DNA from 2 places in the Faecalibacterium sp. Marseille-Q4896 genome. Region 1 is predicted to be linked to the other one. Evidence: a T-box and tRNA genes for the amino acid it is inferred to sense, from the RefSeq annotation. Region 1 holds a T-box; the other holds one or more tRNA genes.
What was found. The T-box of region 1 lies ahead of tyrS (tyrosine--tRNA ligase). A T-box ahead of a tRNA ligase gene usually reads a tRNA of that ligase, here a tRNA-Tyr.
Positions count from the first base shown of each region.

Region 2: it encodes a tRNA-Tyr, which carries the amino acid that the T-box ahead of tyrS (tyrosine--tRNA ligase) is inferred to sense. The anticodon was not compared.

Region 1 is NZ_JAFREG010000001.1:182,577-197,448, reverse strand. It holds gene J3348_RS00875 (CapA family protein) at 1-688, shown strand, start outside; gene J3348_RS00870 (ACT domain-containing protein) at 739-1,206, shown strand; gene tyrS (tyrosine--tRNA ligase) at 1,300-2,520, opposite strand; T-box leader at 2,585-2,840, opposite strand; gene recN (DNA repair protein RecN) at 2,906-4,570, opposite strand; gene J3348_RS00855 (arginine repressor ArgR) at 4,592-5,074, opposite strand; gene J3348_RS00850 (NAD(+)/NADH kinase) at 5,093-5,944, opposite strand; gene J3348_RS00845 (TlyA family RNA methyltransferase) at 5,983-6,786, opposite strand; gene dxs (1-deoxy-D-xylulose-5-phosphate synthase) at 6,783-8,666, opposite strand; gene J3348_RS00835 (divergent PAP2 family protein) at 8,735-9,202, opposite strand; gene J3348_RS00830 (polyprenyl synthetase family protein) at 9,235-10,116, opposite strand; gene xseB (exodeoxyribonuclease VII small subunit) at 10,116-10,331, opposite strand; gene xseA (exodeoxyribonuclease VII large subunit) at 10,309-11,532, opposite strand; gene J3348_RS00815 (glycoprotease) at 11,520-12,461, opposite strand; gene nusB (transcription antitermination factor NusB) at 12,458-12,892, opposite strand; gene J3348_RS00805 (Asp23/Gls24 family envelope stress response protein) at 12,967-13,338, opposite strand; gene J3348_RS00800 (SpoIIIAH-like family protein) at 13,514-14,140, opposite strand; gene J3348_RS00795 (stage III sporulation protein AG) at 14,173-14,706, opposite strand; gene J3348_RS00790 (hypothetical protein) at 14,703-14,872, opposite strand, start outside.
Region 2 is NZ_JAFREG010000002.1:108,154-123,025, forward strand. It holds gene J3348_RS04465 (iron transporter) at 1-696, opposite strand, end outside; gene J3348_RS04470 (sirohydrochlorin cobaltochelatase) at 815-2,047, opposite strand; cobalamin riboswitch at 2,215-2,428, opposite strand; gene J3348_RS04475 (Hpt domain-containing protein) at 2,534-2,854, opposite strand; tRNA gene J3348_RS04480 (tRNA-Tyr) at 3,265-3,349, shown strand; gene J3348_RS04485 (aminotransferase class I/II-fold pyridoxal phosphate-dependent enzyme) at 4,381-5,847, shown strand; gene speE (polyamine aminopropyltransferase) at 5,861-6,718, shown strand; gene speB (agmatinase) at 6,718-7,593, shown strand; gene J3348_RS04500 (saccharopine dehydrogenase family protein) at 7,630-8,889, shown strand; gene J3348_RS04505 (carboxynorspermidine decarboxylase) at 8,889-10,106, shown strand; gene J3348_RS04510 (ABC transporter substrate-binding protein) at 10,376-11,593, shown strand; gene J3348_RS04515 (branched-chain amino acid ABC transporter permease) at 11,739-12,617, shown strand; gene J3348_RS04520 (branched-chain amino acid ABC transporter permease) at 12,623-13,777, shown strand; gene J3348_RS04525 (ABC transporter ATP-binding protein) at 13,774-14,616, shown strand; gene J3348_RS04530 (ABC transporter ATP-binding protein) at 14,609-14,872, shown strand, end outside.

The DNA.
Region 1 (14,872 bases):
TTTGTGGAAGGGAGAAAGCGACTACGGTCATGTCCCGCTGCAGACTGTCAATGGTGTAACGATCGCATATCTTTCCTACACAGAGCATACCAATGGCATCCCGCAGAACAGCTCCATGCAGGCCAATGTGATCTATACCAGCCAGACCGATGTGATCGAGCAGCAGGTAAAAGCGGCACGTCAGCTTGCAGATTTTGTGGTGGTGGGTGTGCACTGGGGCGTAGAAAACAGCCATGCCATCGCAGATCCGCAGCGAACTCTGGCGCAGAACCTTGCAGACTGGGGTGCAGACTTGATCATTGGCACCCACCCGCATGTGTTGCAAAATGCACAGTGGCTGACTGCAGCAGACGGCAGGCAGGTGTTCACGGCCTATTCTCTGGGCAATTTTATCAGCACGCAGGAAAAGCCCAATCAGCTGGTCGGCGCAATTTTATCGGTTCAGCTTGAAAAAACGACCGAACCGGACGGCACTGTCCGTTGCAGCGTGCTCTCTCCCAGACTTCTGCCGACGGTGACCCACTATGATGCAGGCAAATCCAATGTGCGTACCTACCTGTTCCGCGATTATACCGAAGCCCTTACAAAGGCCCACGGAGTACGGAAGGCGTATCCAGATTTCAGCCTGGAAATGATTCAGTCCATTGCCCGGGAAAATATCGACCCGGAGTTTTTGCAGCTTACCTGAATATTTTTGTATTGTTGAAGCCCGCCTTTCGGGCAGAACGGAGGATCCTTATGTACGGAGTATCGAAGATCAATATTGAGCCGAGCCTCATGATGATCAGTGTGCAGGATGTAGAGTTCAAGGGCAACAGCCTCGCACGTTACCTGCAGATCTTTGCAGATAACGGTGTGGTCGTAGATATGATCAGCCAGAGTGCACCCCATGGCACCACCATTGATTTCAGCTTTACCGCTTCCAGCAGTGATCTTCCGCTGGTGATGAAGGCTATTTCCGTTGCAAATCTGGACAAGGATGCCAAGGCTTCCCCGCTGATCAGCGTGGGTTATTCCAAGCTGAACCTGTTTGGTGAAGAAATGGTCACCAGCTGCGGCGTAGCTGCCCGTGCACTGAATTCTCTGGCAATGGCCGGCATTGAAGTACTGCTTATCACCACCAGCGATCTGGATATTTCCCTGCTGGTCCACGCAGAGAATGAGGATGCAGCTTACGAAGCATTGAAGAAGGCTTACGAGCTGTAAATTTTGCAAGCAAGCGAGCAATCCTCCATCAAGTGAAAAAATGCCGGTGCACTCCAAAACAGAGTACACCGGCATTTTCATGTTCAATATTTTTTACAGAGTGACCTTGTGGTAGATCTTCTTGCCCTTCTTGATCACAATACCCTTTGCCAGCTGCTCAGCAGTGAAGCCAACGGTGGGAGCGGCTACCTTCTCGCCATCCACCAGAACACCGCCCTGCACGACCAGACGGCGTGCCTCGCCGTTGGATGCTGCCAGACCAGCCTTGACCATCAGGGTCAGGATGCCGATGGAGCCATCGGTCAGGTCGGCCTCGGTCAGCTGAGTAGAAGGCATGTGCTCGGTATCCATTGCGCTGCCGCTGAACAGTGCGCGGGCAGCATTCTGGGCCTTTTCGGCCTCTTCTTTGCCATGGACCATGCTGGTCAGCTCGTAAGCCAGAATCTCCTTAGCTTCGTTCAGGCGCTGATCCTTCCATGTGCTCATCTCGTCGATCTGCTCCAGCGGCAGGAAGGTGAGCATACGGATGCACTTCATCACATCGGCATCGCCCACATTGCGCCAGTACTGGTAAAACTCGAATGGACTGGTCTTGTTGGGATCCAGCCAGACGGCATTGCCGGCGGTCTTGCCCATCTTCTTGCCCTGAGAGTCGGTCAGCAGGGTGATGGTCATAGCATAAGCGTCCTTGCCCAGCTTGCGGCGGATCAGCTCGGTGCCGCCCAGCATGTTGCTCCACTGGTCGTCGCCGCCGAACTGCATGTTGCAGCCGTAGTGCTGGAACATGTAGTAGAAGTCGTAGCTCTGCATGATCATGTAGTTGAACTCGAGGAAGGACAGGCCCTTCTCCATGCGCTGCTCGTAGCACTTGGCGCGCAGCATGTTGTTCACGGAGAAGCAGGCACCCACATCACGCAGCAGTTCCACGTAGTTCAGGTTCAGCAGCCAGTCTGCATTGTTCAGCATCAGTGCCTTACCCTCAGAGAAGTCGATGAACTTTTCCATCTGCTTTTTGAAGCATGCGGCATTGTGGGCGATATCCTCTTTGGTCAGCATCTTGCGCATGTCGGTACGGCCGGAGGGGTCGCCGATCATGGTAGTGCCGCCGCCGATCAGGGCAATAGGCTTGTTGCCTGCCATCTGCAGGCGCTTCATCAGGGTCAGGGCCATAAAGTGGCCTGCGGTCAGGCTGTCGGCAGTGCAGTCAAAGCCGATGTAAAAGGTTGCCTTGCCATTGTTGATCAGGTCGATGATCTCTTCATCGGTGATCTGGGCTACCAGGCCGCGGGCCTTGAGTTCTTCATACAGAGTCATGATTTTTTCCTCCTGTTTGTGGGCAGAGGGAAAAATAAAACACCCCCTGCCAAAAATGAATTTGGCAGAGGGCGAGAAAATTCGCGGTACCACCTCTGTTTGCCGCTTCCTCACAGAAACGACCTCACGAGTGCACACCCCAGAGTAGAGAGACACTCCTGCGTTTGTAACGCTCGCACGCGGCACAGCCTACTAACCTGAACGGCATTCAGCCTGCAGCTCCGGGAGGTACTTCCCCTGCTGCTCTGCGGCCCCTTACACCAACCGGGGTTTCTCTGGGCAGAACACTTCAAGGTACTTGTTCCCTTCATCGCCATTAACAAGGACTACTTTATCACAATGCTTCGGGCTTGTCAACCCCTTATCTGCAGCGGCTTATTTTGGCTTATTTTGCGCCAAGACCCAGCATTTCGCGGGCATTGGCACGCGAAAGCTCGGTAACGTGGTCGCCGGAGATCAGCCGGGCCAGTGCTTCCACCCTGCCCTCCTCATCCAACGGATGGATCTCGGTATAGGTGCGGTCATTGGCTACATTTTTCTGAATCAGCAGATGGCAGTCCGCCAGTGCAGCAATCTGGGCTGTATGGGTGATGCACAAGATCTGGTGGCCCTGTGCGCTCTGGCGCAGTACCTCACCAATACGCCCGGCGGCTTTGCCAGAAACACCGCTGTCGATCTCATCATAGATCACGGTAGGCACGGCATCCTTATCGGCCATTGCATTTTTGATGGCCAGCGTGATGCGGCTCAGCTCGCCGCCGGAAGCAATTTTTGCAAGGGGTTTGGGCGCCTCACCGGGGTTTGTGGAAATGTAGAACTCGATGCTGTCCTGCCCATGGCTTGCCAGCGGGCCGCGGGTATGGCGCAGTGTCATGCGCACGCCCGGCATGTTCAGAAAATCCAGCGTGCCGGAAATACGCTTGTTCAGCTCTTCAAAAGCGCGCAGGCGCGTCTGGGTCAGTGCTTCTGCCTTTTCACGGGCCAGCGCATAAAGGCGGAGCTTTTCTGCCTGCAGGTGGTCATGCCGCTCCTGCGAGGACTGGATGCGCTCCAGTTCTTCCCTTGCATTCTGTCCAAAAGCGATCACGTCTTCTACCGTATCACCATATTTGCGCTTGAGCTTGTAGATCAGATCCAGACGCTGCTCAATCTCGTCCAGCTCCGCATCGTTGGTATCATAGGAATCCAGCCGACCGATCAAATCTGCGGCAACATCCTTTGCATTGTAATACAGATCCAGCAGCTGACTGGATGCACCGGCAAGTGCATCATCCAGCTGCGCGGCAGCATCCACTGCATTGGATGCCTCACCCAGCAGATCGACTGCGCCGGAGGCCTCGTCATCGCCCGAAAGCAATGCATAGCTCTGTGCGATCTTATCCCGGATGGCAGATGCATTGGCAAGGATCTTGCGGCGGCTTTCCAGCGTCTGTTCCTCTCCGGCGGTCAGTCCGGCATCCTCGATCTCCTGCACCTGATAGCTCAACAGATCAATCCTGCGCTGCTTTTCGGCTTCGTCGGTGATCATGGCATCCAGCTCCCGCTTGATGCGCACAAGCTCCCGGTACAGGACATAATAGTCCTGAAACTCCACGCTGTTCTGCGCATAATCATCCAGAATGCCCAGATGTCTTGCCGGGTTCAGAAGGCCCACAGAGTCGTGCTGACCGTTGATATTGATAAGTCCTCCGCACAGCTCCCGCAGAACCGCAGCCGTTGCAGGCATTCCGTTGATGCGGCAGGTGCTTTTGCCCTCGGCTGTGATCTCGCGGCTGAGCATCAGTGCATCCGAGCGCTCGTAGCCCGCCTTCTCAAGGCTGTCCAGTACCGTACCGGGCACCTCCTCAAAGGCTGCACGGATCACCGCCTTGGAGGCCCCTGTGCGCACAAGATCCTTTGAAGTGCGGTTTCCCAGGATCGCATTGATGGAATCGATCAGGATCGACTTGCCGGCACCAGTCTCACCGGTAAGAACATTCAGGCCCGGCTTGAAATGTACTTCAGCCTTCTGGATCACAGCAACATTTTCAATTTGCAGGCTGCTCAGCATATCTTTTCTCCCGCGTTATTTTTATCCAATGTGTCTCGTCAGTTCCGAGCAGATCGTTTTTGCATCACGCTCCGACCGTGCAACGATCAGGAACGTGTCGTCGCCCGAAAGCGTGCCGACCACATTTTTCCACTGCAATGCGTCAAAAACCTCGCATGCGGCGTTGGCCATGCCAGAATAGCACTTTACCAGCACAACATGTCCGGCGTAATCTACCCCCAGCACGGATTCATGAAAGATCGTTTCAAACCTTCCCTGCGTTTTGGGGTTGAAGCTTTCGTTCCGGCTGGAGACATAGCGATACCCCTCTGCCGTGGCAGCTTTTACCAAACACAGCTCCCGGATATCGCGGGAAACGGTGGCTTGTGTTACCTCGAATCCCTCTTTGGAAAGGTGATCCAGCAGAACTTCCTGCCGGCTGATCGGGTGTTCCTGCACAAGCCGGAGAATCACCTGCTGACGTTCTCCCTTGCTTTTTACATCTTCCTTACGGCTGCGCGCCATCGTAAACTCGCCTCCCCTTTATCGTCTGCTGCGAAGCTTCTGGTCAATGGCCTGGAACTGATCTGCTTTTCCGAAGGTGATCAGCTTTACCACCTGATCGGAGAGCCTTACTTCAGCCGTTGCGCCGGCCTTGAGCGGACAGCCAGCTCTGCCATCGCAGCTGATAAACACTTCATCATCGGCCACCTGTCCCACACAGATATTCAGCTTGCGCTCCTGCGCAAACACCATGGCCGGGCTGGCCAGACTGTGCGGGCAGATAGGCGTTACAACAACGCCCTTCGTCTGGGAATCCAGGATCGGCCCGCCCGCCGCCAGCGAATACGCTGTGGAGCCGGTGGGCGTTGCAACGATCACACCGTCCCCACGGTAGTGCTCTACTAAAATATCATCGCAGTAAATGCTGAAATCAATCGCCTGCTGCAGGCGGCCCTTTGTGACCACCACGTCATTCAGGGCGTGGCCCTCCCAGCCATCGTGGCCAAGAACGCGGACATACAGCAGCATCCGGTTGTCTACGCTGAACTCTCCCCGTGCAACAGCGGAGAGCTTGGCTTCCATCTCGCTGACTTCGCAGGTAGCCAGAAAGCCACAGCGTCCCAGATTGATGCCCAAGATCGGCTTTGCGTACCGAAGCGAAAGATTTGCCTCATGCAGAATGGTGCCGTCGCCGCCAATGGTCAGGATCACATCTGCCTGCTCAAGGCATTCCTCCAGCGGCAGATAAACCACTCCGGCCGTGCTGCAGCTTGTGCGTGGCTGTTCACACATCAGAACAGCTGCACCATGGTTCATTAGAATCTGCGCCGCGCGCAGTGCAATCTCGTTGGCAGAGGTCTTGCCGGGATTCGGCGAAATATAGATCGTCATGCGGGAAGCTCCTTTTTCTGGTCTGATGGCAGAGCCGCTCAGCGGTCCAGCGTGCTGTGGCTTGCCGCCACCACCTGCTCTGCAACGCTGTCGTCCAGCACGGAAGGTTCACCGCTCTTCTGCACGAACATCAGGTATTCAATGTTGCCCTCAGGTCCCTTTACCGGGCTGAAATCCAATCCGCGTACAGCAAAACCGTTTGCAGCAGCATAGCCCATAGCATTGTGCAGCACTTCACGGTGGGTAGCAGGGTCGCGCACCACACCGTTCTTGCCAACCTTTTCGCGTCCAGCTTCAAACTGCGGCTTGACCAGACAAACGCCCATGGCATCCGGCGTTGTGATTGCCTGTGCCACCGGGAAAATATGGTGCAGCGAGATAAACGAGACATCCACACTGAAAAACTCGATCTGCTCGGCAAGATCCTCCGGTTTGACATTGCGGATGTTCGTGCGCTCCATGTTCACTACGCGCTCGTCTGTGCGCAGACTCCATGCAAGCTGTCCATAGCCGACATCCACCGCATAGACCTTGACGGCACCGTTCTGCAGCATACAATCCGTAAAGCCGCCGGTAGATGCTCCAATGTCCATGCAGACCTTGCCATTGGGTGTAAGCGGGAAACACTTCATAGCTTTTTCCAGCTTCAGGCCGCCGCGGCTGACATAGCCAATGTCGTGCCCGCGCACTTCCACCTTGGCATCTTCCTTAATCATCTCTCCGGCCTTGTCCACCTTTTGCTCATTGACAAAAACGATGCCGGACATGATCAGCGCCTTTGCGCGCTCACGGCTCTGTGTCAGACCATGCTGAACAAGATATTGGTCCAATCGAATCTTCACAGTAAATTTTCTCCTTTCGTCACGGCCATCTGCACGGCCTGTACAAGATGCGCTGCATCCAGACCGGTTGCCTGTTTGATCTGTGCCACACTGGCATGCGGAAGACACGCGTTCCGCACCGCACAATGGATAAAGCGCCCATTCCATCCGTTTTGCTGCAAAGCATATTCCAGATGTTCACCAATGCTTCCGTTTGCAATGCATTCTTCCGCAAACAGGATTATTTTATATTTTGACAGATCAGCGATTATTTTTCCTGTAAAGGGATACAGCTTTACAACCTTTATCACATCACACGCAATGCTTTTCTGCTGTAATTCACGTTCTGCCTGCAAAAGGTCGGCCAGTTCGTCGGCGTAACTCACCAGAACGATTGTTGTATCATCCACCTTGCGCAGGAAATCATAATCTTCGCCGGTGCAGCCAAATTCCGCCAGAGCTGCATCCTGCCCACCGCGGGGATAACGAATTGCCCGTGGGCCATGGAAGCGGTCACTCAACAGCTTCTGCAGCCAGTAATTCAGTTCCTGATAATTGGAAGGCGCATACAGCGGCATTCCAAGCTGGCTCAGGAAAGCGGGATCGTAAATGCCCTGATGTGTTTCGCCATCCGCTGGGACAAAACCGGCGCGGTCGATGGCAAAAACTACATTCTCCCGCAGCAGATTTACGTCGTGGATGATCTGATCATAGGAACGCTGCAGGAAGGTGGAATAAATGCATACCACCGGCAGCATGCCCTGACTTGCAAGCCCGGCAGCAAAGGTCACAGCATGCTGCTCTGCCATACCGACATCAAAAAAACGCTCCGGGTGGCTGTGCGCAAAAAACTGCAGGCCGGTGCCATACTTCATTGCTGCAGTGATGGCGCAGATATTCGGGTTCCGGTCGCCTTCCGTCACAAGAGCATTGCCAAATACCGTCGAGAACGATTCCTTTGGTGCCACCTCCGGGTCGGGCATTCCATCCGGATCAAATGCCGACACGCCGTGATAGTTGCCGGGGTTTACCTCGGCCGGCTGATAGCCCTTGCCCTTTTTTGTGATCACGTGCAGAAAATGTGGCCCTTGCCGGTTGCGGATGGTGCGCAGTGTGCGTTCCAGCTCTTCCACGTTGTGGCCATCCACCGGCCCGATGTACTGGAAGCCCATATCCTCGAACATGGTAGAGTGGTACATTGCCCGACGCAAAAGCGTCTTGCACTCGGTAATGTTTTTTTTCAGTGGAGCGCCCACCAGCGGTACTCCATCCAAAAAGCTGCGCACATTATCCTTGGCATCAAAATAGGCCGTGGTCGTGCGCAAATGAGTCAGATAGCGGGCAAGTGCACCGACATTTTTAGAAATGGACATCTTGTTGTCGTTCAGGATCACAAGAAGGTTGTCCAGCTGTTCAATGTTGTTCATGCCCTCGTAGACCATGCCGCCGGTAAAGGCACCATCGCCGATCACCGCGACCACAAGCCCTGCTTCATGATGCAGCTTTTTGGCCCACGCCATGCCGATCGCAAGCGAAAGCGCCGTGTTTCCGTGCCCGGCAATGAATGCATCGTGTTCACTCTCGTTCGGGTTCGGGAAACCGGAGATCCCGTCGAGCTGACGCAGCTTATCAAACTGTCCGCGCCGACCCGTAAGGATCTTGTGTGTGTAGCACTGGTGACCGACATCAAACACGATTTTGTCCTGTGGTGTATCCAGAACACGGTGCAGCGCAACGGTAAGCTCTACCACGCCAAGGTTTGAGGCAAGATGGCCGCCCGTCTTGGAAATATTCTCCAGCAGAAACTGGCGGATCTCCGCGCACAGCTGTTTCACCTGTTGTTCATTCAGTTGCTTTAAATCTCTGGGCTGATTGATGCTGTCCAGCAGCAATGCTCCCATAAATCACACGTCCTTCAAATGAAGATTTTCTGTTGCTGCAGTGCGTTCCTGCGTGAAAAAAGAATGTCTCAAGCCAGCGGATACAGGAAGCCGACGGCTGCGCCAACCAGTACGCCTGCCACGACCTGCAGCGGCGTATGGCCGACCATCTCCTTCAGATGCATGTTCTGCAGGAAAGGAGCATTCTTCTCGCTCACTTCGATCCACTGATCGATCATCTGGTTCAGGACCTTGGCCTGCTCGCCAGTCTCATGCCGCACGCCCATGGCATCGTGCATGGTAATGATTGCCACCACGCTTGCCACTGCAAAAATGGCAGAGTCAACACCCACACAGCGTCCGGTTGCAATGACCATGGCACAGACCGTTGCGCTGTGGGCACTGGGCATACCGCCATCACCCCACATGCGTTCCAACTGGAACTTGCCCAGCAGGATAAAATTGATGATGGTTTTAAGCACCTGCGCCACAAGCCAGCCGAGCAGTGAAACCGTAAGGATCTGATTGAAAGACAGGATGTTTTGAATAAGCTGCATAATCTTTTTCCTTTATTCTGTATGGATTATTTTTAGTTTTTACGCACAAGAAGCTGCTGCGCAAGCTGTTCCAGAAACGCAGCTTTTTCGCCAAAATTCCGGTGCAGTTCCGTGCAGGTCTCCTGATTCAGGTCATGTGCAAGCTTCATGGCACCTTCCGCACCATAAAGGGTCACAAAGGTAGTCTTTCCATTTTCGCTGTCGCTGCCAATGGGCTTGCCCAGCTGTTCCGGTGTGCTGGTAACATCCAGTACATCGTCCACGATCTGAAAAACAAGACCCAGACCATAAGCATACTGTTCCAGCGCTCTGCACTGTGCTTCATCCGCTTTGGCCGCAGCCGCACCCATCTGAATGGCTGCATTGATCAGCGCACCCGTTTTATTGCGGTGGATCAGCCGAAGCTGGTCTTCTGTTGCGGCCAACGCTTCGTATTTCAGATCCAGTTCCTGCCCATAGACCATGCCGCGGCTGCCAGCGCCTGCACCCAGTGCCCGCGCTGCCTGTACACAGACAGACGCATCTGCCGGGGCATTGGCGACTGTCTCAAATGCTTCTGTCAGCAGCACATCACCGGCCAGCATGGCAGTTGCTTCGCTAAACGCCTTGTGGCAGGAAGGACGGCCGCGGCGCAGATCATCATTGTCCATGCAGGGCAGGTCATCGTGAATGAGCGAATAGCAGTGCAGCATTTCTACAGCAGCTGCAAACTGCTGTGCCGCCTGCATACTGCCGCCCAGCATATCGCAGACGCTGAGAACAAGAACTGCACGGATCCGTTTGCCGCCGCCCATCAGGCTGTAGCGTGCCGCACGGCACACCTCGGATTCTTCCGGCAGAAAACGGCCGCAGGCCTTTTCCAGCGCGGCCATTGCCTGTGCCAGATAATTCTGATACTGCTCCTGATAGTCCATTAGCTTTCCTCCTGCACTGTGCCCGCAAGCTTTGCGTCGATCTCGTCAATCTGCAGCGATGTTTTTTCCAGTGCAGCATGGCAGTACTCCATCAGAGAAGCGGCCTCTGCATACAGTTTGACCGAATCTGCAAGGGTCGTATCCTCGCTCTGCATCTGTGCAAGGAGCGTATTCAGCCGTTCCATGCCTTCCTCAAAACTTTTGGGTGCTCTCATTGATCTCCTCCACCGCTTCCACCCTGCACTTTGCACGGCGGGAAGCGCTGCGAACATAGATTGTTTTTTCCGGCTGCAGATCATCTGCATTTAAAATAGTGCCGTTGGCTGCTGTGACCATCGTGTAGCCGCGCGCCAGCACCTTGTATGGATCCAGCGATCCAGTAAGTGCTGCCGCATGACCCAGCTGCAATTCTGCAGAATGCAGGCGTTTCTGCATCTGCTGACGGATGGCATCCTGCACCTGCTGCAGCTGACCCTGACTTTTTTGCCAGTTTCGGCGTGCAAGGCCCTGCTCCAACACAAAGTTGTATTGTTCCAGACCATTATAGCATAAATCAAAACGTTTTTGCATATTTTTGCGAATATTTTGCTGCAAATCCAGTAATATCCGTTCCTGCTCTGCCCGATCCGGTACAGCCAGCTCTGCTGCAGCCGAAGGTGTGGGGGCACGGCAGTCTGCCACAAAATCCAGAATAGTATAGTCGATCTCGTGGCCGATTGCGCTGATCAGTGGTTTTTTGCAGCGGTATGCAGCCCGGGCGATCATCTCTGCGTTAAAGACCCACAGGTCTTCCCGGCTGCCGCCTCCGCGTGCAACGATGATCTCGTCCACCTCTTTGCGCTGATCCAGCTTTTTGATGGCATCGGCCACCTGCTGCGCGGCTTCAAACCCCTGCACTGTCACCGGACACAGCAGCAGCCGTACCGATGGCCAGCGCCGTGTGAGCACATTGCGGATGTCCTGCAGGGCAGCTCCCGTCTTGCTGGTAACAACACCGATGCATTTAGGAAATTCCGGCAGCGGCTTTTTGTGCTCCGGTGCAAACAGGCCCTCCTGCTCCAGTTTCGCCTTGAGCTGTTCCAACGCCAGCTGTGCGGCACCAATGCCATCCGGGAACATATCGTTCACGTACAGCTGAAATGCGCCGTCGCGCTCATAAAGGGTAGCGCGGCAGCGCACGACTACACGCATTCCCTCTTCCGGGCGGAAAGCAAGGCGGCGTGCATCAGTGCGGAACATTACCGCTTTGACGCTGCAGACATCATCCCGCAGAGAAAAATAGCAGTGCCCGCTGCGCGCATTCTGTACAAAATTTGCGATCTCGCCGCGCAGGGCAAGGTCAAACAAAGCATCGTTGGCATCCAGCAGCGTTTTTACATAACGGTTGAGTGCTGAAACGGTAATCACTTCAGCCATAATCCGGCCTCCCGCGCTGCCAGGATCGAAACACCGATGGCATTATCGCTGGAATACTGTCCCGGCACAAAGTAGACCTGCGGCAGACGTTTCTGCACCCATGCACGGATGATATCGCTGCTCATCACTCCGCCAGCACATACCACCGGCAGGCCGGGGTATTCCTTCTGTGCAGCTTTGGTCATTTTTACCACTGTATCCGCCACACAGAGCAGGCAGTACTTGCACACATATTCCGGCGTTTTGCCTGCGGCAAGCAGGGCATTGCACTGGTTTTCCAGCCCGGAAAGGCTGCATTGCATCCCCTTCACGCTGGATTTTGGCTTGATCTCCTCAGTGCACTGTGCAGCCAGACGGGAAACCTCGGCACCCGCCGGGAAGCCAAAGCCAAGCCTGACCCCCACACGGTCCACAGCCTGTCCGGCATAAAGGTCTGTGCTGGTGCCAAGCGTTGTGATCCGGCGCACCTGATCGCAGAGCAGCAGGTCCGTGGTGCCGCCGGAAATATGGAACAGCAGAACTTTTTCAGCAAACAGCTGTTCCCCCTTAGCTGCAAACAGCGCTGCGGCAGCGTGACCCTGCTGATGGGTCGTCAGCACAAGTGGGATCCCTTTTGCATGTGCAAAGGCCGTTGCAGCATTGACACCTGCAAGAAAGCAAGGCATATAGCTGCCTTCTACCGGGCGGGGCTTTTGCGATACGCCCACAGCATCGATCTGCGTCAGATCAAATTCCTGCGCCAGTTCCTGCATCATCTCCGGCAGCGCGACCGTATGATGAAACAGTGCATCGCTTTGCCGCAGGCCCAGCTGGCCCGCTTTTACCGGCAAAAAGCGCTTCTTTGCGCAAACAACCTCTCCAGCTGTATCAAACACTGCCAGAGAGGTTGCATAGTTGCTTGTATCAATGCCAAGCGTATAACGGCTCACTGTTCGGCCTGCTCCGCATCCAGACCGTGATCCCGGGCCACTGCGCCAAGCAGACCGTTCACGAACTGGTAATCTTCGTCCGCACCATACTTTTTCGTCAGTTCCACCGCCTCGTTGATGGCAACACCGGGCTTATTCTCGCCGCCAAACAGCATCTCGGCAACTGCCAGACGCAGGATGGTCAGGCTGACACGAGGCAGGCGCTCCATGGTCCAGTTGCGCAGATGTGCACGGATCTCATCATCCACCTCGGCAGAATGATCGTAGTATGCGTTCAGCAGATGCTTGCTGAAACCATCCACAGGGTGCTCTTCATCGTTTTCTTCATGGCTGGTAATGGCCTCTGCCAGCGGGATATCACCAAAGGTCTGCGAAAATGCCAGCAAAAATGCATTTTCGCGTGCTTCTCTACGGGGCAAAATATTTTCCATAATGTTCCTCTCGCAGCACGAAGCCTCTCTGGCCAGAGCACAGAGAGGATCGGCTTCCAATTCTGAATTTTATTTTACTTCTCTGCTGCAGTGGTTTCTGCAAGGCCGGCGATCACCAGATTGACGCGGCTCACAGTGACATTGGTCATGTTCTGCACAGCGTTCTTCACGTTTTCCTGCACCTTTTCGGCCACAGCAGGAATGCGTGCGCCAAAGCTCATCATCAGGTTCAGAGTGATGTTTGCGGTACCATCCCGCATTTCCACCACGACCGGAGACTGGATGCTGGATGCTTCCAGCAGATCCTTGAGCTTTTTATTTTGTCTGCCGCAGGAAACCTCGGCAACGCCGTCAATTTCCAATGCTGCGCAGCGTGCGATCTTGCCAATGACTTCGGTGGAGATCTGAAGGCTGCCGCCCCGAAGATCTGTATTCTGAAAATCCATTGTGTTGTCCTCCATTCAAAAGCGGGCACAGCCTGCTTTTTCTTGTTTGAAATGGTCCTGCCTGAAACGATCAATGCCATACGCAGGACAACATCATTCTTTATTGATAGAGTTATTATACCATCAAAGCGGGTGCGATTTCAATACTTGTTTCGGAAAACTCTGCCGCACCTTCTTATTTGACCTCCACCACCGTGATGTTCTGGGCAGTCACAGTGCTTTTGTTCAGCACCACATCCCGGATCTGTGCCACCTGTGCCGCTGTGAGCGGTTCACCGGAGGTCATCACGGTAAGGTCTGCCCGGCCGGACTGCAAAAAGCACAGGCAGTCTGCAAAACCTTTGGCTTTGATCAGCGTTTCGATCTCATTCTCCGCATTCAGATCTTCCAGATTTGCGGTCATCTGGGCGGTATATTCCTTCTTTTCCTCTGCGGAAAGCGACGAGGATTTCATCGTTTTCTTGATGGAATCCATCGCCTCATCGTGGGCCTTCTGTCGCTTAAGCCGAGCCTGCTCAAAAAACTTTGCACCGCTGTCACTGGCAACGCTTACAAGCTGCGCTTCACCATAGTTTTTGTTGGCGCTGGACACCGCTTCGGCCTCTGTGGGCAGCTCATCCAGAACCGTCTGCGCCTGTACCGGGACATCCTCAGCCTCTGCCGCGACCATTGCAGCATTGTCCGGCAGTTCCGTGGGCACATCGCTGCGGGCGTACTGCCAGTTCAAGTATACGGCAATCACCAGTGCGGCAGCCAATGTAACAGCTGTGGCCCTGCGGGTATTTCTGGAAAGTGCTCTCATAAATCGTTCCTCCTTATAAAAGCTGCAGGGTCTCAGCCCTTGCGCTGTTCCACACAAATGCGGTTGGATGGCAGATCCAGCAGTGCGCTTACCAGTTCGGTGATCCGGGCAGCAACGCGGATGTCTCCGCCGCCCTCGCACAGCACGGCCACACCGCACACCTGCGGCAGACATACCGTTTCGGTCAGGGCTGAACCATCTTCCAGCAGGACATGGGTCTGCTGGGACTGCATTTCTCCGGACTGTGTATCCAGCGCATAAATGGCTTCTTCCCCAGTCTCCAGCGTGACCATCACGGTCGTTTTGCCCGCACCGCTCATCTGTGAGATCAGATGTTCCAGCCGGTTCTCCAGCTGTGCCTGATATTCCGTGCTGCTCTGGGCAGACTTTGTGTTTTTTGTGCTGCCCGCTGCCGTGTTCTGCGGAAAAAGTTCCGACAGCAGGATCAGCAGCATTGCCAGAACGCCTACTGCCGCAGCAAGCCTTGCTCTGCCCTGTTTTCCTTTGCATTTCCGGGCAAAATCTTTCACGGAATCTCCGAACGAAATGCCCCCTGCTTCTTTCATTCGGTGTCCTCCTGTACTTCCAGTATCGGTGCCATGCCAAGCTCCTGCTGCAGATATGCCGCGATCCGGCTCTGCTCTGCGGATGTGCACGCCGCCGGGAGGATCACAAGCACCTTTTCTGCCCGAACGGTCTGTTCTGTCCGGGTCAGTGTGATCTCCAGTTTCA
Region 2 (14,872 bases), on a different contig from region 1:
CTCGCCGTCCACGATCATATAATCATAGTTCGGGCTGCTCCACACGATGGTGGCGGTCATCTTGCCGTCTGCCACGGTCAGGGCTGCGGGGCTCTCCACGGTGGCACGGCCGGAGCCGCCTTCCAGCGTCACATCACAGGTGTAGGTGCCGTCTGCCGGGGTCTCGGCTTCCGCAGCCTTTTCCACGGCATCACGCACGCTGACGACATGGTCGTACCACTTGCCCTTGGTGCCCAGAATAGCCAGATCAAAGTCGGCATCCACAGCAGAGACCGGGATATCGAAGCCGTACACCTCCTCCGAGGTGCCGTCGGAATAGGTAACGGTATCTGTGGTGGGCTGCAGCCAGTCGGCCTCGTGGTCGGCGGCATCGGAAGCCTTGCCCAGATACAGGTTGACGATATGGGTGGAAGCAAGGCTGACATGGAAGGTCATCTGGCCGTTCTCCACAGTCAGGGTGCCCTTGCCGTCGCAGGCTTCGTTGGCGTGGAACATGCTGCTGTCGGTGTCAAACTCGGCGGTATACACACCATCCGGCAAAGCGGCGGTCTCAGCGGCAGAAGAAGCCACAGAGGATGCCGCCTCGGAAGAAGCAGCACTGGAAGCTGCAGAAGATGCCGTGGAAGAAGCGCCGCAGCCCACCAGCAGACTCAATGCCAGAGAAGCAGCGACAACACAGGAAAAAACGCGTTTCATAGGAAATACCTCTACATTATAAAAAATCAGCTTTTATTATACCATTGTTCAGATAAAAAATGAACCCTCTCCACCGGATGCCGCAAAGCGGCCGCGAGACGGAGAGGGTTCTTGAAGATCAACCGTTCAGAGAATCAATGGCAGCCTTGGTGTGGGCGACATACAGGTTCTGGACATCCTCGATCCCACCCAGACCAGCGATCTGGCAGTCGATGCTGTCGAAAGCACCGGAAGCCTTGAACTGGCTCAGCCAGGAGTCGGCATCTTCACCGGCCATATCGTTGTTGGCGTGATCGCCGGCAACCACCATCAGCGGGCGCAGGATGACCTTGGTGTAGCCCGCAGCCTTAACAGCCTCGATGACGTTCTCGCAGGCAGTCTCTTCCGGCTTGCCCTCAACGGTGCCAATGAACACATTGTCGTAGCCCAGAGTCTGCATAGTGGTCTGCATCTGGCTGTAGCTCACCTTTGCGGTGTGCGAGGTACCGTGGCCCATAAAGACAAAGGCGACCTTGTCCGCAGCAGCGGCATCCAGACTGTCGTAGCCGGCTTCCTTCACGGCAGCAGCGGTGACAGCCTTGGCAACGTCTTCCTTATCCTGATTGATGATAGTGGCATCGGAACCGACCTCGCCCAGCAGGGGCTCAGCCACAGCGACAGATTCAAACTTGTCGCGGTAGGTGTCGATCATTTCCATCATCTCGTCGTACTCAGCACCGTGCATCAGGTGGGTGGGCTGGACGACCAGATTCTTCACGCCGTTTTCCACAGCGCGGTCCATGGCCTGCTGCATGTTGTCGATCTTTTCGCCGTCACGAGCCTGCACATGGTTGATGATGATCTGTGCGGTGAATGCGCGGCGCACAGACCAATCCGGGTATGCGGCCTGCAGAGCATCCTCGATGCCCTTGATGTCCTTCACGCGGCTGTCGTTGAAGGAGGTGCCGAAGGAGACCACCAGCAGCTCGTTGTCGCCAATGTCGTCCTGATTGCGGGCATCGTCCTTGGAAGCATCGCCGGTGTCACGGCCAAAGTAGTCGGGGTCGGCGTTCTCACCTTCCACCAGTTCCTTCTGGGTGTCGGTCAGGGCATCCCATGCAGCCTTGGCGGCTTCGCACTGGGCATCGGTATCCTCATTGCGCTCCTGCACATAGATGGCATCGATCAGGTCTGCCACGTTCTTTGCTGCCATTTCGTCAGCCTCCTCGCTGCTCGCTTCGCTGGAAGCGGAAGACGCAGCGGTGCTGGATGCAGTGCCGGAAGCAGCACCGCCGCAGCCGGTGAGCACGCCGGCGCACAGAGCCAGAGCCGTAACAGCTGCGGCCAGCTTTTTGGTTTCGATCTTTCTCATTGTTCTTGTCCTTTCCTGCTGGATAAATTGCGGTTTGAACCAAACAAAGGGTACAGGAAAGAGAGATGAAAAAAGAGGCCCTTCTGTCCTGCGGATGGCATGACAAAAAGACCTCTGTTGTTTCAGGGCTTTTTGGTACAACCAATTCCTCGTGATCTGGGGTTTGCACCCCCGTACCAACAGCAGGCAGGTTTCCTGACTGAAAGATCGCCGCCCGTCATCTCCTTCCCAGAGCAAAAGCTCCAGTGGCTGGTGCAAAGCACCCTGATGCGGACTCCCTTATCACAGTGACGAGATCGTGCGGGATCTGCACCCGCTTCCCTTTTACCCTTTCCGCCGTGCAGTGCATCGGCAAAAGGCACCTGCTGTTTTTCTGTTCAGTTCGTCCGGCATTATATCATAAAACTGCGCAGAATGCAATAAAAAACGGCATCCTGCCTTTTTATAAGGAAGGATGCCGTTTGGAGATCGAGCCAAATGCGGAGCTTACTGGAGCGCACGGATCGCATTGATGGTGATTTTGTACTGGCAGGTCACGCTGTCAAACAGCTCCTTGGTACCTTCCAGTGTGCCTGTGCGCAGCACCTCGGTCAAATCGTAGGTGGGCTGATACAGGTTGGTAAAGCCCAGGTTCTGGCACACGCCCTTGAGCGTGTGTGCCGCACGGAATGCTTCCTTCACATTTCCTTCCTTCAATGCCTGCTCCAGTTTCGGATAGCTGTCGTCGTTCAAAAACATCAGCGTAAATCTGCAGATCATACCTTCGTTGTAAAGCCGCTTGAGCACGTCCTCATAATTTGCGCCCATCTGTCTATAACATTCCTGAATCGTCATGGTTTGTCGCTATGCCTTTCTTTTTCTACTGATCCCGCCTGATTTGCCACAGAGTGACAAAAGCGCCATCCATTTTGTTGCACTTTGTTGCGTTTTAAATATATCACGCCTTCCTGCGTTTTTCAATGCAGAGACAAAAAGTCTTGCACTTTTCACATATTGTCCCGAGTTTTTCTTGCAATTTGCTTATCAATTTCTTCCGGCTGGCTTTTTTCTCCGACTTTGCCGTGCCTGCATGGCTGCAGGGCTTTTCCCGCCTTTGCTCTGCCGTTTCTCTGCACGGAAAACGCATTTGAAGAAAAAGGTAAAAAAACAGTTGACAAAAGCCTTTCTGCATGATAGAATAAACAAGTCGTCCGGCGAAGGACACAAAAAGTGAATATGGGCGTGTTCCCGAGTGGCCAATGGGGACAGACTGTAAATCTGCTGCTTTCAGCTTCGGTGGTTCGAATCCACCCGCGCCCACCAAAAAACCTCAACGTATGAAAGTACGCTGAGGTTTTTGTTTTGCGACAAGGCTAAACTCGTCGGGCGGGTGGATTCGAACAGCATCGGCCCGCCGAATAGTCCGGCGGGCAAAAAAGCCCCTGCGGGGCTTTTTTAGATGCGCGGCTCGCGACATCCACCCGCGCCCACCAAAAAACCTCAACGTATGTAAGTACGCTGAGGTTTTTGTTTTGCTGCAAAGCCAGACTCACTGGGCGGGTGGATTCGAACAGCATCGGCCCGCCGAATAGTCCGGCGGGTAAAAAAGCCCCTGCGGGGCTTTTTTAGATGCGCGGCTCGCGACATCCACCCGCGCCCACCAAAAAACCTCAACGTATGAAAGTACGCTGAGGTTTTTGTTTTGCGACAAGGCTAAACTCATCGGGCGGGTGGATTCGAACAGCTGCGGCACCGTTCAGCAGGACGATCTCCAGCAGTACAAGGATCAGCAGAACAATAAGAACCGTAGTAACCATCGTGTACTGTGCATCATAATATTTTGCAACGGTATTCAGGTTGGTACTCTGTGCATTGATTTTTTAAATTTTTCTTCAAAAAAATCATTGACAATGCTTTCTGTGCATGATAAAATCACATTTGATTTTGAGAGACAAAGCATGGCAGAGTCTTTTCAAAGCAATTTACCATGGACCGCCCAGCGGGGCTAAGGCCATACGGACAGCCGGGTCCACTGCCGACCGGCGGCACAGCCGCCATTATTGATTGAGTGTAGCAGCTCAAATTTTATAAGTTGGTTCCTTTACAACCATGAAATTGCGCAGTCAGTGTGCAGACTTGTGAAACGGTCAATAAAGAGCAGTAAAAGCAGAATTGCTATATAGACTCTCATAATCCCGTCTTTTTTGAATCATGCGAAGCGGCCTTTGTACTCTGGTGTTTCTTCCGGGGGTCTTTGGCGGCGCATTCAAATGCTTTTCAAAGCGCAAGTCTGCACTTTTTGTGCGGTACTTGCGCTTTTTTGTTTGCATCGGGATCAGGGACGGAGGAAAAACATGAGTGAGAACCGAACACGGTTCCGGCTGAACCAGAACCGTGCGCCCATCTATGAAGCGCTGGAACAGTTCCGCAAAATGCGGGTGGTGCCCTTTGATGTGCCCGGCCACAAGCGGGGCCGCGGCAACCCGGAGCTGACCGCCTTTCTGGGCCAGCAGTGCGTGGGTGTGGATGTGAACAGCATGAAGCCGCTGGATAATCTCTGCCACCCGGTATCGGTCATCCGGGAAGCAGAGGAGCTGGCCGCAGATGCCTTTGGCGCTGCCCACGCATTCCTCATGGTGGGCGGCACCACCAGCAGTGTGCAGAGCATGGTGCTTACCGCCTGCAAGCGCGGTGATGAGATCATTCTGCCCCGCAATGTGCACCGCAGTGTGCTGAACGCACTGGTACTGTGCGGCGCGGTGCCGGTGTATGTGAACCCCGAGGTGGATAAGCGCCTTGGCATCTCGCTGGGCATGAAGCGGGAACAGGTGGAAAAGGCCATTAAAGAGCATCCGAATGCTGTGGCTGTGCTGGTGAATAACCCCACCTACTACGGCATCTGCTCTGACCTGCGCGCCATCGTAAAAATGGCCCACGATGCCGGGATGCTCTGCCTTGCAGACGAAGCCCACGGCACCCACTTCTACTTTGGCGGCGGCCTGCCGGTGTCTGCCATGGCGGCAGGGGCTGATATGGCATCCGTCTCCATGCACAAGAGCGGCGGCAGTTTAACGCAGTCCAGCCTGCTGCTCATCGGCCCCAATGTGCACCCGGGCTATGTGCGGCAGATCATCAACCTGACCCAGACCACCTCCGGCAGCTACCTGCTCATGTCCAGTCTGGATATCTCCCGCCGCAACCTTGCGCAGCGCGGGCGGCAGGTATTCCACCAAGTGGCCGACATGGCCGAGTATGCCCGAGAGGAGATCAACGCCGTGGGCGGCTACTACGCCTTTGGCAAGGAGCTGTGCAACGGCGACTCCGTTTTTGACTTTGATACTACCAAGCTCAGCGTCCACACGCTGGATATCGGCCTTGCAGGCATTGAGGTGTACGACATCCTGCGCGATGAGTACGACATCCAGATCGAGTTCGGCGACATTGGCAACATTCTGGCCTACCTTTCCATCGGCGACCGCCCGCAGGAGGTGGAGCGTCTGGTCAGCGCGCTGGCCGAGATCAAGCGCCGCTACCAGACCGATGGCTCCGGCCTGCTGAGTCAGGAATACATCGACCCCGTTGTGGCTGCCAGCCCGCAGGAGGCGTTCTATGCCCCCAAAAAGAGCCTGCCGCTCCGGGAGACCGAGGGCATGGTGTGCAGCGAGTTCGTCATGTGCTACCCGCCGGGCATTCCCATTCTGGCCCCTGGCGAGCGCATCACCAAGGAAATTTTGAACTACATCGAGTACGCCAAGGCCAAGGGCTGCAGCATGACCGGCCCCGAGGACCCGGACATCGAGCGGCTGAACGTTCTGGCATAAGGAGGGAATGCAGATGGAATTTTGGTTTTCTGAGTTTCACACCCCGGACGTGAAGCACAGCATCCGGGTGAACAAACAGCTCTACTCCAAGCAGAGCGATTACCAGCGCATCGATATTTTTGAAACGCCGGAGTTTGGCCGGGTGCTCACATTGGACGGCAATGTGATGCTGACCGAGCGCGACGAATTCATCTATGACGAGATGATCGTGCATGTGCCCATGGCGGTGCACAAGCAGGCAAAAGACATCCTTGTCATCGGTGCCGGTGACGGCGGCGTGGTGCGGGAGCTGACCCGCTACGACCGGGTGGAGCGCATCGACCTTGTGGAGATGGACCCGCAGGTGGTGGAAGCCTGCCGCGCCTTCCTGCCCAGCAACGCCTGCCGCATGGATGACCGCCGGGTGCACATCTATTTTGAGAACGCCCTCAAGTATATCCGCCGCTGCGAGGAGGAGTACGACCTCATCATCGTGGACTCCTCCGATCCCTTCGGCCCATCCGAGGGTCTGTTCACCCGCGAGTTCTACGGCAGCTGCTTCAATGCCCTGAAAGCGGACGGCATCATGGTGAACCAGCAGGGCAGCCCCTTCTATGCCGAGGATGCCAGCGCCATGCAGCGCAGCCACAAGCGCATTGCGTCCACCTTCCCCATCAGCCGAGTGTATCAGGCACACATTCCCACCTTTGCGGCTGGGTACTGGCTGTTCGGCTTTGCCAGCAAAAAGTATCATCCCATCGATGATCTGGATGCAGACGCATGGAAGGCGCTGAACATGCGCACCCGCTATTACACCGCCCGGCTGCATGTCGGCGCATTTTACCTGCCGGCATTCCTTGAGGAAATGCTGCGGGAAGTGGAGGAACACTGATGCAACCCAACATTGAAAACTTCATCGGCTGTGACAGCAGCTACCGCGCCGCCAGCATCGTGCTGTACGGTGCGCCCTACGATTCCACCACCAGCTACCGCCCGGGCGCACGGTTCGGCCCGGCGGCCATCCGACACGAAAGCTATGGTCTGGAGACCTACAGCCCCTATCAGAATGCCGACCTGACCGATTTTGACATCTTCGACAGCGGTGATCTGGAGCTGTGCTTCGGCTCCAGCGAGAGTGCCCTTGCGGACATCGAAGCCCGCGCAGAGGAGATCCTGCAGGACGGCAAGTTCCCGTTGCTGCTGGGCGGTGAACATCTGGTGACGCTGGGTGCCGTGCGGGCTGCTGTGAAGAAATATCCGGATCTGCACATCGTGCACTTTGATGCCCACGCCGACCTGCGGGACGACTACCTTGGTGCAAAGCTGAGCCACGCCTGCGTGCTGCGCCGCTGCCATGAGCTGGTGGGCGACGGCCGCATCCATCAGTTCTGCATCCGCAGCGGCGACCGCGCCGAGTTCGAATTTGCAGCCCAGCACACCGAGATGCACAAATTCGATTTTACCGGCCTTGCCGAGCTGACGGAACAGCTGTGCGAGAGCAAGGTGCCCGTCTACCTGACCATCGACCTCGACTGTCTGGACCCCTCCTGCTTCCCCGGCACCGGCACGCCCGAAGCCGGCGGCGTGAGCTTTTTGCAGCTGCTGGATGCCATCCGCACCGTGACGAAAGCCAACATCGTAGCCGCAGACCTCAACGAGCTGGCTCCCACGCTGGATACCACCGGCGTTTCCACCGCCACCGCCTGCAAGGTGCTGCGCGAAACGCTGATCGCGCTGGACAAGGGCTGGCCCGGCTTTCAGGTCTGACCGAATTTGCACACATTGACATAAAGGAGAAAAATCATGAGCAAAGTTCTGATCATCGGCTGCGGCGGCGTGGCCTCCGTTGCCATCCACAAGTGCTGTCAGGTACCCGAGGTGTTCACCGAGATCTGCATCGCCAGCCGTACCAAGTCCAAGTGCGACAAGCTGGCTGCAGAACTGGCCCCCAAAACCGCTACCAAGATCACCACCGCACAGGTGGATGCCGACAAGGTGGACGAAGTGATCGCCCTCATCAAGGCTTATCAGCCCGACCTCGTGATGAACATTGCCCTGCCCTATCAGGACCTGACCATCATGGATGCCTGTCTTGCCTGCGGCGTAAACTACATGGACACCGCCAACTACGAGCCGGAGAACACCGACGACCCGGAGTGGCGTGCCATCTACGAGAAGCGCTGCAAGGAAGCAGGCTTCTCCGCCTACTTTGATTACAGCTGGCAGTGGGCCTACGCAAAGAAGTTTGAGGAAGCCGGCCTGACCGCCCTGCTGGGCAGCGGCTTCGACCCGGGCGTGACCCAGGCTTACTGCGCCTACGCCAAAAAGCACGAGTTCGACACCATTGACACCATTGATATTCTGGACTGCAACGGCGGCGACCACGGCTATGCCTTTGCCACCAACTTTAACCCGGAGATCAACCTGCGCGAGGTGTCCGCTCCCGGCAGCTACTGGGAGAACGGCCACTGGGTGGAGATCCCGGCTATGAGCATCAAGCGGGAATACAACTTCGATCAGGTGGGCGACAAGGATATGTACTTGCTGCACCACGAGGAGATCGAGTCCCTTGCCAAGAACATCCCGGAGGCAAAGCGCATCCGCTTCTTCATGACCTTTGGCCAGAGCTATCTCGACCACATGCGCTGTCTGGAGGATGTGGGCATGCTGTCCACCACCCCGGTCAACTTCAACGGGCAGGAGATCGTGCCCATCCAGTTCCTCAAGGCTCTGCTGCCGGACCCCGCCAGCCTTGGCCCCCGCACCAAGGGCAAGACCAACATCGGCTGCATCTTCACCGGCAAGAAGGACGGCAAGGAAAAGACCTACTACATCTACAACGTCTGCGACCATCAGGAGTGCTACAAGGAGGTGGGCAGTCAGGCCATCAGCTACACCACCGGCGTACCGGCCATGTGCGGCGCACTGATGCTGCTCACCGGCAAGTGGACCACCAAGGGCGTGCACACTGTGGAAGAGTTTGATCCGGACCCGTATCTGGACGCTCTGGACAAGTACGGCCTGCCCCGTTCCGAGAGCCACAGCCCGGCGCTGGTGGACTGATGCGGCTGGCCGATACCCGCCCGCCCTTTGCGGGCCTTGCAAACCTTTCTTGGGAAACGCTTGCCTCTCTGCCCACCCCCTGCTACCTGCTGGACGAAGGGCAGCTGCGCCGCAACGGCGAACTTCTGCTGGGGGTGCAGCAGCGCACCGGCTGCAAAATTCTGCTGGCGCAGAAGGCTTTTTCCAACTTTAATGTTTACCCGGTGCTGGCTCCTTATCTGGCGGGCACCGAGGCCAGCGGCCTGTACGAGAGCCGCCTTGGCAAAGAAGAGCTGCCGGAAAAAGAGAACCATGTGTTCTGCGCGGCCTACCGGGCAGACGAGTTCGCGGAGCTGCTGCAGTACGCCGACCACATCGTGTTCAATTCGCCCAGCCAGCTGGCAAAGTTCGGCCCGGCAGCAAAGGCGGCGGGCAAGAGCGTGGGCCTGCGGCTGAACCCGGAGTGCTCCACGCAGGAAGGCCATGCAATTTACGACCCCTGCGCCCCGGGCAGCCGCCTTGGCACCACCCGCGCCCAGTGGGATGCCGCCGTGCAAGCAGACCCGACCCTGCCCGAATTACTGGACGGACTGCACTTCCACACCCTGTGCGAGCAGGATGCCGATGCACTGGCCCTGACGCTGGCGGCGGTGGAAGCAAAGTTCGGGGGTCTTCTGCCCCGGATGAAGTGGCTCAACTTTGGCGGCGGGCACCATATCACCCGCCCCGGCTACCGCCTTGCCACGCTGGAACAGTGCATTACCAAAACACAGAAAAAGTACGGCGTGCAGGTGTATCTGGAACCGGGCGAAGCATGGGCGCTGAACGCCGGGTATCTTGTTACCACTGTGCTGGATACTTTGCAAAATGGCGAGACGAGCCTTGCCATTCTGGACATGTCTGCGGCCTGCCACACCCCGGATGTGATTGAGATGCCCTACCGCCCGCCGCTGCTGGATGCCGGGGACCCCGGCGAAAAGCCGTACCTCATCCGCCTTGGCGGCCCCACCTGCCTTGCCGGGGATGTGGTGGGCGACTACAGCTTTGCCTCCCCGCTCACCGAGGGGCAAAGGCTCATTTTCGGCGATATGGCCATCTACACCACCTGCAAGAACAACACCTTCAACGGGATGCCGCTGCCGCCCATCTGGGCAATGGACGAAAACGGCACCTGCCGGGAGCTGGTGAAGTTCGGCTACAGCGATTTCAAGATGCGGCTGGGACGTGCAGCGGATTAAAGTATGACCCTTTCGGCAAATCTGTATTCGGTCAAAAGACAGTCTGTATCAAAACCGCCCAAAATGCACGCTGTTCAAGTACAGTTTCTTTTTATCATCTGACGAAAATTTAAAAAAATTCAAATTCAGCCTAGACAAGTTCCTTTTCATGTGCTAAAACAATGCTAAGAAACCCGCAACGATGCAGGATCTGAGGATCACTGCGCCGTTGCGGGTTTTTCTTGTTTTATCTGGGAAAGTGTTAAGAAATAATAGAGGAGGCAATTCTTATGAAAGCATTCATTTCGCGTCGTGATTTCCTGAAAGCGGCAGGCATCACCGCCGCAGCAGCAGCTTTGGCAGGCTGCTCTTCTTCTGGCGGTTCCGCAAGCGGCTCTTCTGCAGGCGGCAAGACCATTAAGATCGGCGTGTTTGAACCGGCTTCCGGTGATAACGGCGCAGGCGGCAAGCAGGAAGTGCTGGGTGTCGAGTACGCCAACAGCCTTGCTCCCACCGTGGAGATCGGCGGTGAGACCTATAACGTGGAGCTGGTGGAAGTGGATAACCAGTCCAGCACCGATAAGGCCGTGACTGCTGCACAGGAGCTGGTCTCCAAAAAAGTCTCCATCGTGCTGGGCAGCTACGGCTCCGGTGTTTCCATTGCAGCCGCTCCCACCTTCCAGTCCGCTTCCATCCCGGCCATTGGCTGCTCCTGCACCAACCCCGCCGTGACTGAGGCCAACCCCTACTACTTCCGTGTCTGCTTTCTTGACCCGTTCCAGGGCTCGGTCATGGCAAACTTTGCAAAGGATGAGTTCAGTGCTGCCAACGCCTACGTGCTGAGCATGCTGGGCGAGGACTACGGCTCCGGTCTGGCCACCTACTTCGTCAACGCTTTTGAGGATCTGGGCGGCACTGTTACCAGCGAGCAGTTCCCCGAGGGCACCTCGGACTTCTCCGCCTACATCCAGAACGCCATCAACGCCGGTGCAGATGTGATCTTTGCTCCCTGCGCTACCACCTACGCAGCCCAGATCATCACACAGGCTGCTTCTGCAGGCTTTGACAAACCCATTACCGCAGGCGACACATGGGAGTCCAGCGTTATTCTGGATGCACAAAAGGGCACCAGCGTGCAGGTGTATTGCTCCACCTTCTTTGATGAGAACGATGATTCCGGCGCAGCCAAGGAGTTCGTGACCGGCTTTAAGGAGTGGCTGAACGCCGACAGCCAGAAGCTGACCAACAACGGCGGCAATGACATCGTGGCAGCTGTTTCTGCACTGGGCTACGACGGCTACATGGTGGCTCTGGAAGCCATCAAGGCAGCAGGCAGCACCGACGGCACCGCCATCCGCGATGCTCTGTACGGCGTAAACTACGACGGCGTGACCGGCAACATCACCTTTGATCAGACCACCGGTGATGCCAACAAGGATATGGCTTACATCAAGAAAGCTGCCGACGGCGCGTTTGAGTTCGTCAAGACTCAGAGCGTGGACGGCTGAACAAAATTTTAAACTCCCTCCGTCAACGAGGGAGCCTTTTTGTAGCTTTCCGGCAGGTTTGGCCCCCTCTGGGAGGGGGCTGTCACCGGAGGTGACTGGAGGAGTTTATTTTATTAAATGTTGTAAGAAATGGAGGGTCCCCCTTATGGCTGCAAAGTTTCTGCCCTATTTGCTGGCAGGTATCTCGGTGGGCGGCCAGTATGCATTGATCGCCATTGGCTACACGATGGTGTACGGCATCCTGCGCCTGATCAACTTTGCCCACGGCGATATCTTTACCGTAGCCGGTTTTCTGATGGTGTACGCTACTGCTTCCCTTCCGCTGACCATTTCCATCCCGCTGGTGGTGGTGGCAACGGTACTGCTGGGCATCGCAGTGGAAAAGATCGCCTACAAGCCCCTGCGCACTGCGCCGCGCATGTCGGTAATGATCTCCGCGATCGGTATGTCCTACCTTTTGCAGAACTCGATGTGGTATGTCACCGGCGGTCTGGCCAAGCAGTACCCTGCCCTGCCGTGGATCAGCGACACCGTCACGGTGCTGGGCTGCCAGACCAAGCGGGTGACGGTGGTAACGCCGTTCCTCGTCATTGTGCTGGTGGCAGCACTTGTTGCCCTGATCCAGAAGACCAAGATCGGCATGGCCATGCGCGCCGCTTCCCGCGATTTTGAGACCGCTCAGCTGATGGGCATCAAGATCAACAATGTCATCTCCTTTACCTTTGCGGTGGGCAGCTTTCTTGCGGCCATCGGCTCCATGATGTATTTTTCCAACTACACGGCAGTCACCCCCACTGTGGGTGCCATGCCCGGCCTGAAAGCCTTTGTGGCTGCGGTGTTCGGCGGCATCGGCTCCATTCCGGGTGCTGTCATCGGCGGCTTCATCATCGGCATCTGCGAAAGCCTTATTAAAGGTGCAGGCGCTACCACCTTCAGTGATGCGTTCACCTTTGCACTGCTGATCGTGGTGCTGGCCGTCAAGCCTACCGGCCTGTTCAGTGAAAACCTGACCGAGAAAGTGTGATGACCATGAAACAAGAGAAAAAACGCATCTATCTCCGGGCCGCACTGGCGCTGGCCGCTCTGCTGGTGGTGCTGCTGGCACTGGATAACCTGAGCTTTGTGCCCTCCATGCTGCTCACCGTGCTGCGCAAGGGTGCCATCTATGCACTGGTGGCTGTCTCCATGAACCTGCTGAACGGCTTTACCGGCCTGTTCAGTCTGGGTCAGGCAGGCTTTATGCTGCTGGGTGCCTACACCTACGCCATCCTCACCATTCCCGCCGCTTCGCAGAAGTCCATCTATCAGCGCTATGCAACCGGCGGCATCGGTTTCTCCATCCCGGAACTGCTCTCCAAACCTCTGGGCGGCTTCGGCCTGCTGCTGGGTGTTGTGTTCTGCCTGATCCTGGCCGGTTTTATCGCAGCGCTGTTCGCCTTCCTCATCGGCCTGCCGGTGCTGAAGCTGAAAAGCGACTATCTTGCCATTGCTACACTGGGCTTTGCCGAGATCATCCGTGCCGCCGTGGTTTACGAGGGCTTTGGCCCGCTGACCAACGGCTCCAACCTTCTGTACGGCTTTACCAGCTTTGCCAGCTTCAACCTTTCGCTGGGCGGCACGACCCTGCATCTGGAGACCGTGATGCCCTTCCTCTTCTCCGGCATCTGCATCGCCATCATTCTGCTGCTCATCAACTCCACCTATGGCCGTGCCTTCAAAGCCATCCGTGATGACGAGATCGCTGCCGAAGCCATGGGCATCAACCTTGCCAGCCACAAGCGCATGAGCTTTATCATCAGCAGCTTCTTTGCCGGTATCTCCGGCGCAATGCTTGCCATGTATCAGGCCAGCGTGCAGGCCACCACCTTCAAATCCAGCATGACCTACGAGATCCTGCTGATCGTGGTCATTGGCGGCATTGGCTCGGTGTCCGGTTCCATCATCGCGTCCTTCCTGTTCATCGCCAGCTCCGAGTGGCTGCTGCGCTTCCTCGACAACGAGACCTGGATCGGCGGCTTCCGTGTGCCGCTGCTGCGTTCCGGCTTCCGCATGGTGGTGTTCAGCATCATCATTATGGCGGTGGTGCTGTTCTTCCGCAAGGGCATCATGGGCGACCGTGAATTGTTCCAGAAAAAGCCCGCATCCACTGCAAAAACTGCCAAAAAGGAGGCGCGTTCCAAATGAGTGAAAACGTATTGACCATTGAAAACGCCACGATGCAGTTTGGCGGCGTGGTGGCTGTGGATAATCTGAACCTGAAGGTGGATAAAGATCAGATCGTCTCCCTCATCGGCCCCAACGGTGCCGGCAAGACCACCGCGTTCAACGTTGTCACCGGCGTGTATGCGCCCACCAACGGCGCGGTGTGGTTCGAGGGACGCAAGATCATTGAGAACACGCCCCACGGCAAGATGAAAAAGCTCTATAAGGGCCAGAACGCGAGCAAGTATTCCCACATGATCGCCCCCACGCCCGATAAGATCACCCAGATGGGTATTGCCCGCACCTTCCAGAATATCCGTCTATGGAAGAGCCAGACCGTGTTTGAGAACGTGCTCATCGCCAAGCACTGCCGCCGCTCGGCCAACCTGCTGAGCGCTACCTTCCGGCTGAATGCAGACGAGGAAAAGCGCCAGCGCGAGGAGTGCGAAAAGCTGCTGCATGTGCTGGGCCTTGAGGATGTGCGCAATGAACTGGCTACCGGCCTGCCCTACGGCCTGCAGCGCCGGGTTGAGATTGCCCGTGCGCTGGCAACTGAGCCAAAATTGCTGCTTCTGGATGAGCCTGCTGCCGGTATGAACCCGCAGGAGACCGAAGAACTGACCGCCTTTATTGACCGCATCCGCACCGATTTCAGACTGACCGTGTTCATGATCGAGCACCACATGGATCTGGTGATGGATATTTCCGACCGGGTCTATGTGCTGGACTTTGGCCGCTTGATCGCCGAGGGTACGCCCGCCGAGGTGCAGAACGACCCGCGGGTGATCGACGCTTATCTGGGGGTGGACGAAGATGCTTGAGATCAAGGATTTACATGTTTCCTATGGCGGCATTCAGGCCTTGCGCGGTGTGTCGCTGAACGTGCCGGACGGCAAGATCGTTACCCTGATCGGTGCCAACGGCGCAGGCAAGTCCACCCTGATGCGCACCATTTCCGGCCTTGTAAAGGCACAGAGCGGCTCCATTTTGTGGAACGGGCAGGAACTGCTGGGCAAGCCCATCGACCAGATTGTGGCCAGTGGCATTGCCATGTCGCCGGAGGGCCGCCGGGTGTTT